2 regions of the Bacillus sp. 05T21 genome follow, and region 1 is predicted to be linked to the other one. Evidence: a T-box and tRNA genes for the amino acid it is inferred to sense, from the RefSeq annotation. Region 1 holds a T-box; the other holds one or more tRNA genes.
The links. The T-box of region 1 lies ahead of serS (serine--tRNA ligase). A T-box ahead of a tRNA ligase gene usually reads a tRNA of that ligase, here a tRNA-Ser.
Positions count from the first base shown of each region.

Region 2: it encodes a tRNA-Ser, which carries the amino acid that the T-box ahead of serS (serine--tRNA ligase) is inferred to sense. The anticodon was not compared.

Region 1 is NZ_JBFTMD010000003.1:266,991-274,607, forward strand. Features, by position in the region: gene AC1DKZ_RS09970 (GNAT family N-acetyltransferase) at 1-139, opposite strand, end outside; gene AC1DKZ_RS09975 (VOC family protein) at 192-572, opposite strand; gene AC1DKZ_RS09980 (nitroreductase) at 834-1,325, shown strand; gene entB (cell wall-binding protein EntB) at 1,542-2,966, shown strand; gene AC1DKZ_RS09990 (hypothetical protein) at 3,467-4,141, shown strand; gene AC1DKZ_RS09995 (kinase) at 4,171-4,674, opposite strand; T-box leader at 4,909-5,139, shown strand; partial or broken gene serS (serine--tRNA ligase) at 5,246-6,520, shown strand; gene AC1DKZ_RS10005 (GNAT family N-acetyltransferase) at 6,582-7,121, shown strand; gene AC1DKZ_RS10010 (cysteine hydrolase family protein) at 7,164-7,617, shown strand, end outside.
Region 2 is NZ_JBFTMD010000050.1:4,540-12,156, reverse strand. Features, by position in the region: gene dnaX (DNA polymerase III subunit gamma/tau) at 1-860, opposite strand, end outside; RNA gene ffs (signal recognition particle sRNA large type) at 993-1,257, opposite strand; gene tadA (tRNA adenosine(34) deaminase TadA) at 1,336-1,830, opposite strand; gene AC1DKZ_RS31685 (cysteine hydrolase family protein) at 1,937-2,476, shown strand; gene AC1DKZ_RS31680 (deoxynucleoside kinase) at 2,600-3,235, shown strand; gene AC1DKZ_RS31675 (deoxynucleoside kinase) at 3,238-3,906, shown strand; gene AC1DKZ_RS31670 (sigma factor-like helix-turn-helix DNA-binding protein) at 3,942-4,337, opposite strand; tRNA gene AC1DKZ_RS31665 (tRNA-Ser) at 4,504-4,596, opposite strand; gene serS (serine--tRNA ligase) at 4,751-6,025, opposite strand; T-box leader at 6,077-6,297, opposite strand; gene pdxT (pyridoxal 5'-phosphate synthase glutaminase subunit PdxT) at 6,352-6,942, opposite strand; gene pdxS (pyridoxal 5'-phosphate synthase lyase subunit PdxS) at 6,961-7,617, opposite strand, start outside.

The DNA of each region.
Region 1 (7,617 bases):
ATTTTTCATAGTCGTTTTGTGCCTCTTCTAGCGGAATAGCACGCTCTGTAATTTGTGCCATCACTCTTTCATTTGATACGAGCTGGAAATATGGACTAAAATCTGTTGCTTCAAATTTTTTGAAATGCAGTTTATGCATAGGGTTCCTCCAAACGAATTTTTATTAGTTCTTCAGAAAAGATAAACGATAGTTAAATAGTGATCTCTATTTGATTGCCTTCCGGATCACTAATTACACTTTCGTAATAGCCATCTCCAGTGAAACGTGGTCCATTTAATAAAGGAGAACCAGCTTCTTTTAACGTTTTTGTTAGTTCATTTACACGTTCTTCACTACCAACAGAGAAAGCCATGTGTGCATAGCCAGTGATATTTAGGTTAGGCTCGTTTTCTATGCCTTTCTTACGCATAATTTCAAGGCGCGCTCCAGATTCGAACGTAATAAAATAAGATTCAAAGTGTTTCGCTTCATTATGATATAAAGAGTTTGCTTTATCATTAAAGTACTTTGTATAGAAAGTACGCATTAATTCTAAATCATTTACCCAAAGTGCTATATGTTCGATTTTCATTCGTTTCACCAATCCTATCTTTATGTAAATTTGAAAATATGTACTCTGTAATAATTAGCGAAATTCAACAACACTAATTAGATGTTCACTTTATTAAATTTGCATGCATATTGCAAGAAATAAGAATGGACGTTAGGAAAAAGCGGATTGTAATGAAAAAATTTTATTAATGGTATTAGATGATTTTTAAGTCATAACATGCATACAATGTCTAATTAAGTGAATTACGTACGTCAAAATTTCAAATAAGGAGGGACATTTGTGGGGCAATTTGAACAAATGGTGATTGTCGGTATTTCCATGTCTTTTATACTGTCTATTATGATATTAGGGTCTGCATATTATAATCCTCGCCTTTGGTTAAATGATTATCCGAAAGATATTCAAAAAGTAGTTTTGCCAAAATCGATAAATGAGAAAAAACAAACATTTTATTTCGGAATTATTTACAATATTATTCTCTTCGGAACGCCTTTAGTTTCTACATATATACTACATCACCATGGGGAATTATTGTATATTGAAGCCTATTTACATACTTTTGGGATTGTAATGATTTTCAATTTAGTAGATTTATTAATAATCGATTGGCTTATATTTTGCTGGATTACTCCAAGATTTGTTGTTATTCCTAGTACTGAGGGAATGAAAGGATATAAAGACTATAAGTTTCACTTAAGAGGTGCAATAGCTGGAATGCCATTTTTAGCAATTGTAAGTTTATTCTTGGCAGGAATTGCGACAACGATCTAGTGTGAAGTAGAAGGTCATGAAGAGTTTATAGAAGATAAATAGATTTATAATGTATAGAATTAGAAATGAAAATTTGATAATATTGGAGTAGGAAGTTTTAAAAACAGTATATTAAGTGGTATTAATATACTGTTACAAATGTTTTGATACTCTGTGGAATTCCCTAATTTAATGGAAGGATTTCATAGAATTCAAAAAAATGTAATGGAGGCTATTATGAAAAAAATAATTGGCGCAGCAACAGCAACAGTTCTTGGATTGGGGGCTTTTACCACATCTGCTATCGCAGAAACTATCGTAACAGCGGATGTACTCAACGTACGTGAAAAGCCAACTACGGAATCAAAAGTTGTCGAAAAAGTAAAAGAAGGACAAAAGTTAAAGGTCATACATACTGAAGAAGGATGGTCAAAAATTGATTTAAATGGTAAAGAATTGTTTGTAAGTTCGGAGTATACAAAAGATATTTATCATGTAACAGCAAACCTATTAAATGTACGTACTGAAGCAAACACAGAATCAGAAATTCTTGGCAGACTGAAACAAGATGATGTAATTGAATCAACACATCAAGTAAAAGATGGATGGCTGCAATTTGAGTATAAAGGAAAAACAGCTTATGCAAATGTTTCTTTCCTATCAAGTACAGCACCAATTGAAAAGAAAGCTGAAGAGAAAACGAAGCGAGTAGCGAAAGTACAAAAAGCAGTTAAAGCAAAGGAAGAAGTAAAAACGCAGAAAGAAGCAAAAGTACAAGAAATAGCAAAAGCGAAAGAAACAACAAAAGAGCAGAAAGAAACGAAAGCAGAAGAAATAGTAAAGCCTAAAGAAGAAGCGAAAGTAACAGAGAGAGTAAAAGTTAAGGAAGAAACGAAAGTAGAAGAAATAGCAAAGCCTAAAGAAGAAGCGAAAGTAACAGAGAGAGTAAAAGTTAAGGAAGAAACGAAAGCAGAAGAAATAGTAAAGCCTAAAGAAGAAGCAAAAGTAACAGAGAGAGTAAAAGTTAAGGAAGAAACGAAAGCAGAAGAAATAGTAAAGCCTAAAGAAGAAGCAAAAGTAAAAGAAATAGAAAAAGAAGAAGCGAAAGCGCAAGAAATAGCAAAGGCTAAGGAAGAAGCAAAAGCACAAGAAATAGCAAAAGCTAAGGAAGAAGCAAAAGCACAAGAAATAGCAAAGGCTAAGGAAGAAGCAAAAGCACAAGAAATAGCAAAAGCTAAGGAAGAAGCAAAAGCGCAAGAAATAGCAAAAGCTAAGGAAGAAGCAAAAGCACGAGAAATAGCAAAAGCAAAAGAAGCAACAAAGACACAAGAAGTATCTAAAAATAACACACAGTCTGCTAAACGTGAATTAACGGTAGTAGCGACAGCATATACTGCTGATCCAAGTGAAAATGGTACATATGGTGGACGCGTTTTAACTGCGATGGGTCATGATTTAACGGCAAATCCTAATATGAGAATTATCGCAGTAGATCCGAAGGTAATCCCATTAGGATCTAAAGTATGGGTAGAAGGTTATGGAGAAGCTATTGCTGGTGATACTGGTAGTGCTATTAAAGGAAATCGTATTGATGTTTTAATGGGTTCAAAAAGTAAAGCTATGAACTGGGGAAGACAAACTGTTAAAGTAAAAGTTTTATAATAATGGTTATCCAAATAGAAGTCAGTTCTCTTTATTGAGACTGGCTTTTGTTTTTTACCTTAATGCGATTCATTGGAAAAATTTGAAGGATATGTAAAAGGGTAAAACCTTAATTTTGCTACTGAGTACCGTGAGCAGTAAAAGTAACCCTATTGAATTATATAATCCTTATTTGTATTTCTGACAACCATATTGTTCTTCTATCACTATTAAAATACAATTAGATAAATAGGAGAAAAATATTCATAAAATAGTAATTGTTTTATTTAGTCTTATACTAGGGTTTATAACGTTCCAAATCCCTATAGTGTCAGAATGGATACAGAACTCAGTCTTCTTGTAAATTGTTATTATTTTATTATCGTATTCATACCAAAAAGATAACGTTGATAAGAATGAGAAAAATGATGATTAGCAACAATAAAAAATGTTTTATGTACTGAAAGTTATTAAAAGATTAGTATCGAGGATTACCTTTATAAGTGAGAAGAGGATAGAATATGACAATGGAATTATATGGCGAACATTGGGATGGAATAAAAGGATATAGAGTAATGGAAGGGAAAGATTCATATAATCATTATTTCGGTGGTCAAGATTGTGAATTACCATTGTGTAAGTTATGCGGTGAGAAAATGCATCAAATTTTTTGTTTTGATTTGAAAGATGGGAAACTTGCTGAACTTAAAAATGCTGAATTGATTGTATTACCATTCATCTCTTGCTTGAATTGTTCGATGGTGTGGGAGCCACAATATTTTCAGTTAAGTAATGGTGGTAAAACGGTACAAATAATAAAACAAGACAATACGGAAGATTGGATAATGGAAGATGAGGATAAACTACCGGTCGATCTACCAAAAACTAATGTAAAGCTAACGAATATGAAAAATGAAGATATACCTACTGATGAAGATAGTTACTGGGAAGCTTTTGACTTATTCGGTTCGGAATATGTATGTAGATTGTTAGGAGCGCCTCTATACGATGATGTTCCAGAAGATTTAGGATGTCCAACCTGTTCGAAAGAGATGAAATATGTTGCTACAATTACACAAGATCTTGAAGAACGGGAACTTATTTCAGTAGTTGATTTTCTGTTCGGTGAGATGAATATATATTATTACTTATGTAAAGATTGTTCCGTTATGAAAACTGAAATACAAGGAACATAATAAAATAAGACTGACAAAAAGAGTCAGTCTTATTTTTGTATCGTAACATCAGTAATAATCGCATGGAATATATCTCTTTGCGTGAAATCATCTGTAAAAACAGTCTCTCTATTAACCTCAATTGTATCGTGTGGGTTATACCATTTACTTAATAAATCTTCTCCAAATTCAAGTCTTTTTTCTCTCGTATTATGCCGTCTAATTGTTTCTTCAAGTGATAAATCAAAATAATATGTATAAGCGTTTCCTTTAAAATAATGTATTAATTCTTTTAACATATCACCGTATCTACGACTGTTTAGTATACCTTCTAAAATAACAAATTCACATTTTCCTTTTCCATACTTCGTAATTTCAAATAGTAAATCATGAGATAAGTTACCCATTGTGTCGTGCACTTTTAACATATCTCTACGTACGACATCCTGAGAGACTAGTAGTGTCCCTTGGCCAAAATGCTCTTGCAGTTCTTTTGCGATTGTTGTTTTGCCACTTGCGGAGTTTCCTCGAAGAATAATTAATGTTGACTTCAAATTCTCATCTCCAAATTGTTTTAGTTTTTTGCTTTGTTACATTGAAAATTGTTTTAGTAAGCGCTTCTCGCCAGTTTATAGAAGTTATTGCTTTCAAAGTGATATGGGACATTGTAAATAACCTCCAGTTTATTTGTGGTTTGATTATAGGAACACTTTATTTTAAAGATACAATATTTTCTTGAAAAATAAACAGAATTATTGTAAAGTAATGATAATTAAAATTTATATTGTTTAAAAGCTATGAAAGGAAATAGTAACAAGTATCTTTTCTTTTAGAGAGTCGGTGGGTGGTGTAAACCGATAGAAAGCGCTTGTGAATCCGTCCTTGAGCGAAATGTGGAACCCTTCAATGTGAAGTTAGTAATCGTTTCCGGTTAAAAACCGTTAATTTTTTAAGTGGAAAGCTTTTATATTCTATGCTTTCAACTAGGGTGGCAACGCGGGTTAACTCTCGTCCCTTTTATAGGGACGGGAGTTTTTTGTGTTTTTTTAGTAAAATTCCCTATCTTAAGAGCTTAATGTGAACGAAGAAGATGACATTAGTCACTTATTAAAGGAGAGATAAGACATGTTAGATGTAAAAGTATTACGTGCTAATTTTGAAGAAGTAAAGAAAAAATTGATTAATCGCGGTGGAGAGTTTCTTGAATTGGATACATTTGAAGAATTAGATCAGAATCGTCGTGAACTGTTAGTAGAAGTAGAAGAATTAAAAAGTAAACGTAATGGAGTATCTGAGCGTATTGCGAAGTTAAAGCGTGAAAAACAAGATGCAAATGAACTTATTAGTGAAATGCGTGAAGTAGGAGAAAGTATTAAAACGTTAGATGATGAGTTACGTAATGTAGAAGAGAAATTGAATTCTATATTATTGACATTAACAAATATACCTAATGAAACAGTGCCTATTGGAGCATCAGAAGACGATAATGTTGAATTACGTAAGTGGGGAGAAATAAACGAATTTTCATTTGAAGCAAAACCACATTGGGAAGTTGCTGAAAAATTAGGGTTACTAGATTTTGAACGAGCAGCAAAAGTAACAGGAAGCCGCTTCGTATATTACAATGGCTTGGGAGCACGTTTAGAGCGAGCGGTAGCTAACTTTATGCTAGATTTACATGTTGAAGAACATGGATATACGGAAGTAATTCCACCGTTTATCGTAAATAGCGATATTTTAATAGGAACAGGACAATTCCCAAAATTTAAAGAAGATGTATTTACATTAAAAGACACAGATTACTCTTTAATTCCAACAGCGGAAGTACCATTAGCGAACTATTATCGTGACGAAATATTAAATGGTGCAGAATTACCTATTAATTTTACTGCTCATACGCCATGTTTCCGTTCTGAAGCTGGTAGTGCAGGACGTGACACGAGAGGGCTTATTCGCCAGCACCAATTTAGCAAAGTTGAAATGGTTAAGTATACCAAGCCAGAAGAATCATACGATGAGTTAGAAAAATTAACTGCGAATGCCGAAAGGGTACTACAATTGTTACGATTACCTTATCGAGTTATCGTATTATGTACAGCTGATATAGCATTTCCAGCTGCGAAAACATATGACATTGAAGTTTGGTTACCAAGTTATGGGGGATATCGTGAAATATCTTCTTGTTCAAACTGTGAAGATTTCCAAGCGCGTCGTGCAAGCATACGTTTCCGTCGTACACCAGGTGCAAAACCATAATTTGTGCACACATTAAATGGTTCTGGGTTAGCTATAGGGCGTACAGTAGCAGCTATTTTAGAGAACTACCAACAAGAAGACGGCTCAGTTATAATTCCAGAAGTATTGCGTCCATACATGGGGGGAGTAGGGGTTATTAAATAAGAATGATGTTGATTTGAAATAAAGTTTAACAGTTTATAAAATGCTAATAAAGAGGTGCTACATGTTATTTCAAAAAGAAAATTTATTAGTTAGATACGTAATAAAAAACGATGCACCTATCATTTCAAAATGGCTAACAGACCCAGAAGTCCTGCAGTATTACGAAGGACGAGATAATCCGCAATCTGTAGAAAAGGTGCTTGATCATTTTATACATCATCCAAACGGTCATGAAAAAAGATGCTTAGTAGAATTTGATGAAATGCCGATTGGTTACATTCAAATGTATCCCGTTGATTTTGAATGGAAAGCGTTATATGGATATGAAGAATCACAAAATGTATGGGGAATGGACCAATTTATCGGTGAACCACTCTATTGGGGAAAGGGAATTGGAACAAAACTCGTTCAAGCAGCAATTACATACATTATGAAAGAAGTGGGTGCAGAAGCAATTGCAATGGACCCTAAAGTAAATAACGAACGTGCGATAAGCTGTTATGAAAAATGCGGATTTAAAAAGGTGAAGATATTAAAGAAACATGAACTGCATGAGGGGAAATTAGAAGATTGTTGGATGGTAGAATATAAACAATTATAATAAATATGCAGGGGCTTATAAAAATAAAGGGAGCTGTGTGAAATGAAAAAGGCATTAATAGTTATTGATGTGCAAGCGGGTATGTATACAGCAGGAATCCCAGTACATAATGGGGAAAAGTTTTTAGAAACGTTGCAAGAGCTCATTGGGGAATGTCGTTCAAATGGTATTCCGGTTATTTATGTACAACATAACGGGCCAAAAGATCATCCATTAGAAAAAGGGACAGATGGTTGGAAAGTACATGCGGCGATTGCACCGCGAGAAGGGGAGCTTGTCGTTGAAAAGACGACTCCAGACTCATTCCATAAGACAAACTTAAACGAAGTGTTACAAGGAAAAGGGATTGAGCATGTTATTATTTCAGGAATGCAAACAGAGTACTGTGTTGATACGACAACGCGAAGAGCGTTTAGTGAAGGGTATAAAGTAACATTAGTAAGTGATGCACATAGCACATTTGACACAGATGTATTACGCGCTGAAGATATTGTAA
Region 2 (7,617 bases), on a different contig from region 1:
TAAATGAAATCCTCCATAAAGCGAACTGGATCTTTCCCTTTACTCATCATCTCATCTATAATACGTAACGCTCTTGATACATCATTTTCACGTATACATTCTACCAGGTCACCCAAATATCGCTGAGATACAGATCCTGTTACAGCTAAAACATCTTCACTCGTCACCGTCTCATCACTATAAGAAATAGCTTGATCAATAAGACTGAGCGCATCACGCATACCACCTTCGGCGGCACGCGCTACAATTTGTAACGCTTCATCTTCTACTTGCGTACCTTCATTTGTCACGACCGTCGATAATCTCTCAACGATATCATTTACTGATATCTTTCGAAACTCAAAACGCTGACAACGCGAAATAATTGTAGCTGGAATTTTATGCGGTTCTGTTGTCGCCAGAATAAAAATAACATGTCCTGGTGGCTCTTCTAAAGTTTTCAAAAGCGCATTAAAGGCACCCATAGAAAGCATGTGAACTTCATCAATAATGTATACTTTATATCCTACAGCACTTGGAGCATATTTTACTTTATCTCTTATATCTCGAATTTCATCTACACCGTTATTTGAAGCCGCATCAATTTCTAATACATCTGAAATAGACCCTTGTGTAATTCCTAAACAAGAAGGACATTCATTACAAGGTTCAGCTACCGGGGCGTGTTCACAGTTAATTGCCTTTGCAAATACTTTTGCAATTGTCGTTTTCCCTGTTCCCCTCGGACCCGAAAACAAATAAGCATGTGAAGCTTTCTCTTGAAGAAGGGCATTTTGCAACGTTTTTGTCACGTGCTTTTGACCGACTACATCTTCGAATTTTTGCGGTCTCCATGTTCGGTATAACGCTTGGTATGACACGAAAATACGGCCTCCCTCAAAGGTTATTATCTTATTTATTATAACCCATTCTGTTTATAGATTCCAAAAGTTATTTTCCATACAAAAAACTCACCTTTATATAAAGGTGAGTTTTGTATACATATATAACTGCCGTGCACCTTCTGTCGATTACGTACCATAAGCGTTACTCAAGCAGTTAGCTCGGTTCAGGCACTCCTGCGGCACACGAGAAAACCCGCTTATTGCTGCTTCCTTCCGGACCTGACAAGGTTCACGGGGTCCCGTTGCGCAGGACCCAAACGTCAACACCACTTACTTAAGGCAGACCTTACAGCAGCATAACCTCGAGAAGGGATTCAGCCTCGCTAGAGCGGATTGCGAGTATAGGGCACCGCTACCTCCCCGCTTAGCACGGCAAAGTTAAAACCAATATTCGGTTGCCTTGGATAAGGCATTATCAGTATAACTTGTTTTTTTACAAAATGCAAATACGTTAGTTACCATTACTTTTCTCTAGTTTTTTCACTTCTTTTCTTTTCTTACGAAGCTCCCTAAAAAAAATCGTTAACAACGTACCACATTCCTCTTCAAGTACACCAGCCACTACTTCACACTGATGATTAAAACGCTCATCAGTTAAAAGATTCATCAACGTACCTGCACATCCACCTTTCGGATCGTTCGCACCATATACAACCCGTTTTATACGCGATAAAACAATTCCCCCTGCACACATTGGGCAAGGTTCTAATGTTACATATAACGTTGCATCTTCTAAACGCCATGTCCCTAATTTTTTGCAAGCTTCATCAATAGCTAAGAGCTCGGCGTGAGCTATTGATCTCTGTTCAGTTTCTCTTAAGTTATGTGCGACACTAATCACTTCACCATCTAGCACAATTACAGCACCAATTGGTACCTCTTGTATCGCCTCCGCCTTCTTCGCTTCCTCTATTGCTAACTGCATAAAATATATATCTCGCTCCATAATATAGTCCTTTCACCAAAAATAAAATACACTTTTTCATTTCTTGCAGGTGGGATAACTTTTACAAATTCAATCCAACCTAAAGAAGAAAGAGAGGGAATTACATATGAAAAATACTGCCTTACTCATTATCGATATGATTAATGATTTTCAATTCTCCCACGGACCCATCCTGGCACAGAAATGTGAAATTATAAAGAACCCCATTTTACAATTAAAGGACACCATGAAATCATTGGGCTATCCAATAATTTATGTCAATGATCACTATCAACTTTGGAGATCTGATATTGATCAACTTATCACTCATTGTACAAATGAGTATAGTAAAAATATTATCGAGGCCATTGCTCCGCATACTGACGATTATATTTTTATTAAACCACATTACTCTGCTTTTTATGAAACACCTTTGAATTCTTTATTAGGTTATTTAAAAATCGAAAATCTCATTTTAACAGGAATTGCCGGGAACATATGCATCCTTTTTACAGCTAATGATGCCCATATGAGAAATTATACACTTTATGTACCACGGGATTGCATCGCTTCTAATAACGAGCAAGATAATGAACATGCTTTAAAAATAATGGAAGCCACATTAAAGGCAAATATTGTACCGTCATCCCAAATAAAATTTAATTAATACATATCTATTTTCTAACTTTTTATATCAAATTAGTCCGCTCGCTCCCCTCTTGTGCTACAATAATTCTGTTTTGTGTTTTTAGTAGTCACGGTAAATCACTGATTGAAAGGAGGAAACAGCGTGACCGGAGTACCATTTATCACGGTTGAAGGACCAATTGGTGTTGGAAAAACTTCACTTGCGAAGGAACTTTCAACTCACATGCAACTCCACTTACTAAAAGAGATTGTTGATGAAAATCCTTTTTTAGGAAAATTCTACGAAGACATCGACGAATGGAGTTTTCAAACAGAGATGTTCTTTCTTTGTAATAGATACAAACAACTAGAGGATATTAACATAAAGTATTTGAATCAAAGAAAGCCTGTAGTAGCAGATTATCATATATTTAAAAATTTAATTTTTGCATCCCGTACATTAAAAGATTCTCAATATGATAAGTACATGCAAATTTATCGCATTCTTACGCAAGATATGCCTGTACCAAATGTCATCGTTTATTTAACAGCGAGCCTAGAAACATTACAAAAACGAATTGCCATGCGCGGAAGAGAATTCGAAAAAAATATGGATCCAAATTACTTGCTACAGCTTACAAAAGATTACGAAACAGCAATGGATGCTTTCAAAAAGGACCATCCGGATATTCCGGTATTAAAATTTAATGGAGACGATATGGATTTTGTAAGAAATCCTGATGATTTAAATGTCATCTTATCAGCTCTTCAAAATACTCTCTTGAAGGAGTCGAAATAACAATGAATTTAAGGCAAAAATATGATATACCAAATGATGCAGTTATCACTATTGCTGGAACAGTAGGTGTCGGTAAATCAACTATGACAACTGCATTGGCTAACGCTTTAGGTTATCGTACATCTTTTGAAAAAGTAGATTCCAACCCATATTTGGACAAGTTCTATGCTGATTTCACACGCTGGAGCTTTCACTTACAAGTTTACTTTTTAGCAGAACGATTTAAAGAACAAAAAAGAATTTTCGAATATGGTGGCGGTTTTGTTCAAGACCGTTCTATCTATGAGGACACTGGTATTTTCGCAAAAATGCATTACGAAAAGGGTACAATGACTGAAACTGATTATGAAACATACAAAGGTTTATTTGATGCTATGGTCATGACTCCTTACTTCCCTCATCCAGACTTATTAATTTACCTAGAAGGTTCTTTTGATGATATTGTCGATCGTATTCAAGAACGAGGACGTCCCATGGAGCAGCAAACACCAATTGAATATTGGAAAGAGATGCATGGACGTTACGATAACTGGATTAATAACTTTAATTCATGCCCTGTTTTACGATTAAACATTAATGAATACGATATTTTAAAAGATGGCGATTCAATCGAACCAATCATTAAAAAAATTGGACATTTTTTAAAACAAACACGTAAACTTGTAAAATAAAAAACCCGTGCATATGCACGGGTTTTCCTATGAAATTACTTTTTCTTTTTTGTCGGAGCAATAATTTCACTCTCTGGCTTTCCAGCATTAATACGCTGACGAACAGTACTCGTACTAATATCATATGTTTCAGCAATCTCTTTAACAGTCAATTCTTTCCCATTAATTACTGCTGTTAGTAATTTCCCTGTACGTTTTGGAGTTACTTCTTTTTGCACAGCTGGTTTTTCAGCTTCTTTTGGTACCTCTACTTTTTTTGCAACCTGTTTTACATCACAAGTGCAACCACAAAGTTTACGGAATGTATCATCACTTATAATGCGCGACACATTTGCACCACTGTTTAAAATTCTATTGTTCTTACAGACAGGACATTGTACATAATATAAAGTTTTTCCATCTAAAGGAAACGTTTGTATAATAAGATCCATGTTAACTCCTTTCATATCTATGAAGATAATCATCGGAATATGAGTGTGTAATAAGGACACTATATCCTTACATCATACTTTATGATTGGTTTTAAAATAAAAACTCGTTACGTGTTGGTAACGAGTTCTCCAATCTCCACTTATATGCGCTGTTGTCAATTATATCTGGAGGAGGTAAAGGGATTCGAACCCCCGCGCGACTCTCGCCGCCTGTCGGTTTTCAAGACCGATCCCTTCAGCCAGACTTGGGTATACCTCCATATTGACATCAAATATAATATCAAAAGAAAAACAGTTAGTCAACCCTACTATAATAAATTATGAGGAAAGGAAAATTTTACTTCCCCTCTCCTTTTTGACACTGCTGACAACGTCCATAATTACCAATCACTCATACCGATGAATGTTTTAACTTATTTAATAACTGTTTTTCCTCCCATATAAGGGCGAAGAACTTCTGGAATTATAATTGTACCATCTTCTTGTTGGTAGTTCTCTAAAATAGCTGCCACTGTACGTCCAATTGCAAGACCAGATCCATTTAGTGTATGAACATGTTCCGGTTTGCCATTTGGCTCACGACGGAAACGGATATTCGCGCGTCTCGCTTGGAATGCCTCAAAATTACTACAAGAAGAAATTTCACGATATGTACCATAGCTTGGAATCCATACTTCAATATCGTATTTCTTCGCTGCTGTAAATCCTAAATCTCCTGTACACATGCTCATAACGCGATATGGCAACTCTAATAATTGTAACACGCGCTCTGCATCATTTGTTAATTTTTCTAACTCTTCGTAAGAATCTTCTGGTTTCACGAACTTAACAAGTTCAACTTTATTAAATTGGTGTTGGCGAATTAAACCACGTGTATCACGACCAGCTGAACCTGCTTCAGAACGGAAGCATGAGCTAAACGCAGCATATCGTATCGGCAATTGCTCTTTACTCACAATCTCATCACGATGCATATTCGTTACAGGTACTTCAGCTGTCGGGATTAGGAAATAATCTTCACTTTCAATACGGAATGCATCTTCTTCAAACTTCGGAAGTTGTCCTGTTCCTGTCATACTTGCACGGTTTACCATATAAGGAGGCAATACTTCCTCATATCCATGCTCATCAGTATGAAGGTCAAGCATAAAGCTAATCAAAGCACGTTCTAATCTTGCACCAGCACCTTTGTAAAATACAAATCGGCTTCCTGTTACTTTCCCAGCACGTTCAAAATCTAGAATCCCTAAATCAGTAGCAAGATCCCAATGCGGTTTTGGCTCATAAGTAAATTCTTTCACTTCTCCCCAAGTACGTGCTACTACGTTATCATCCTCTGTTTCACCTATTGGAGCAGATTCATGAGGGATATTTGGGATAGATAGCATTAATCTTTCTAAATCTTCTTCAACTGTACGAAGCTCATTATCAAGATCTTTTACTTTTTCCCCAACTTCACGCATTTCTAGAATTAGAGCTTCCGCATCTTTCTTTTCACGCTTTAATACTGAAATTTGTTGAGATACTTCGTTACGTTTACTTTTTAGTTCTTCTGTTTGAACAAGTAGCTCTCTTCTTCTCGTATCAAGTTCTTCAAAGCGACTAAAATCCGTTAAATCTTCGCCTCTATGCTGTAATTTTGCTTTTACTTCTTCAAAATTCGTACGTAAAAATTTAATATCAAGCATTATATACTCCTCCTTTTATTTTATAAAACACAAAAAACTCCCGTCCCTATACAAAGGGACGGGAGTTAACCCGCGTTGCCACCCTAGTTGAAAGCATTACCGCTTTCCTCTCAAGTAGAAATAACGGCTCTTCACCGGGAATGTTTACTAATCAAAAGATATTCCACATTCCATTCCAGGATGGATTCACAAACTGTTTCTATCGATTTCCACCAACCATCGACTCTCTATAAGAAACAACATTTGTTACTACTTCCTATCAACACGCTTATTTTATAAAATTGTTATCATCAATTTACTATAATCTTATACAAGTTGCAAGTTACTTATACAACTTTTTTCATTTTCGCTTCTTTTACCATTTCTACAAAGTATGCTGTTACACGATGATCATCCGTTAATTCCGGATGGAAAGAAGCAGCTAAAAACGGCCCTTGCCTTACCGCTACCATTCGCTCGCCATGCATAGAAAGTACTTCAACATCATCAGCTACATTTACAACATACGGAGCACGGATAAATACACCAACAAAGTCTTCTCCCACACCTTTCATTGAAAGTGCAGCTTCAAAACTATCTTTTTGGCGTCCGAACGCATTGCGCTCAACCGTAATATCCATAGCACCAATATGTACTTCTTCATAGCCAATAAGTGTTTTCGCAAGAAGAATCATTCCTGCACATGTACCAAACATTGGTTTACCAGACTTCGCAAATGTACGAAGAGGCTCCATGAAAGCATACTTATCAATAAGACGGCGCATTGTTGTACTTTCACCGCCTGGTAAAATAAGACCATCAATCTCTTTAAGTTGCTCTATACGCTTTACAACAACAGCTTCTGCACCACTTGCCTCAACTGATTTTACATGCTCACGAACTGCACCTTGAAGACCTAGTACACCGATTTTCACCATTTTAAAGATCTCCTTTAATTACCATCCACGCTCTTGCATGCGTTGTTCTGGTAATAACGTTGAAATTTCGATACCTTTCATTGCATTACCTAATCCTTTAGAAAGGCTTGCAATTAGTTCGTAATCTTCATAATGAGTCGTTGCTTCAACGATTGCACGTGCAAATTTCTCTGGGTTCTCTGATTTGAAGATACCAGATCCAACAAATACACCATCAGCACCAAGTTGCATCATTAACGCTGCATCTGCTGGTGTTGCTACACCACCTGCTGCAAAGTTTACAACTGGCAGGCGACCAAGGCGTTTAATTTCAAGTAGTACTTCATAAGGAGCACCAGTATTTTTTGCATATGTCATTAACTCATCTTCACGTAGACTTGCAACTTGACGGATTTCTGCATTGACTTGGCGCATATGACGCACTGCCTCTACAATGTTTCCTGTTCCAGGTTCACCTTTTGTACGAAGCATAGATGCACCTTCTGCAATACGACGTGCAGCTTCTCCGATATCGCGGCAACCACATACAAACGGAACTGTGTAATCACGTTTATTTAAATGGTATACTTCATCAGCGGGAGTCAATACTTCACTCTCATCGATATAGTCTACCCCTAATGATTCTAATACACGTGCTTCTACAAGGTGACCGATACGACATTTTGCCATAACCGG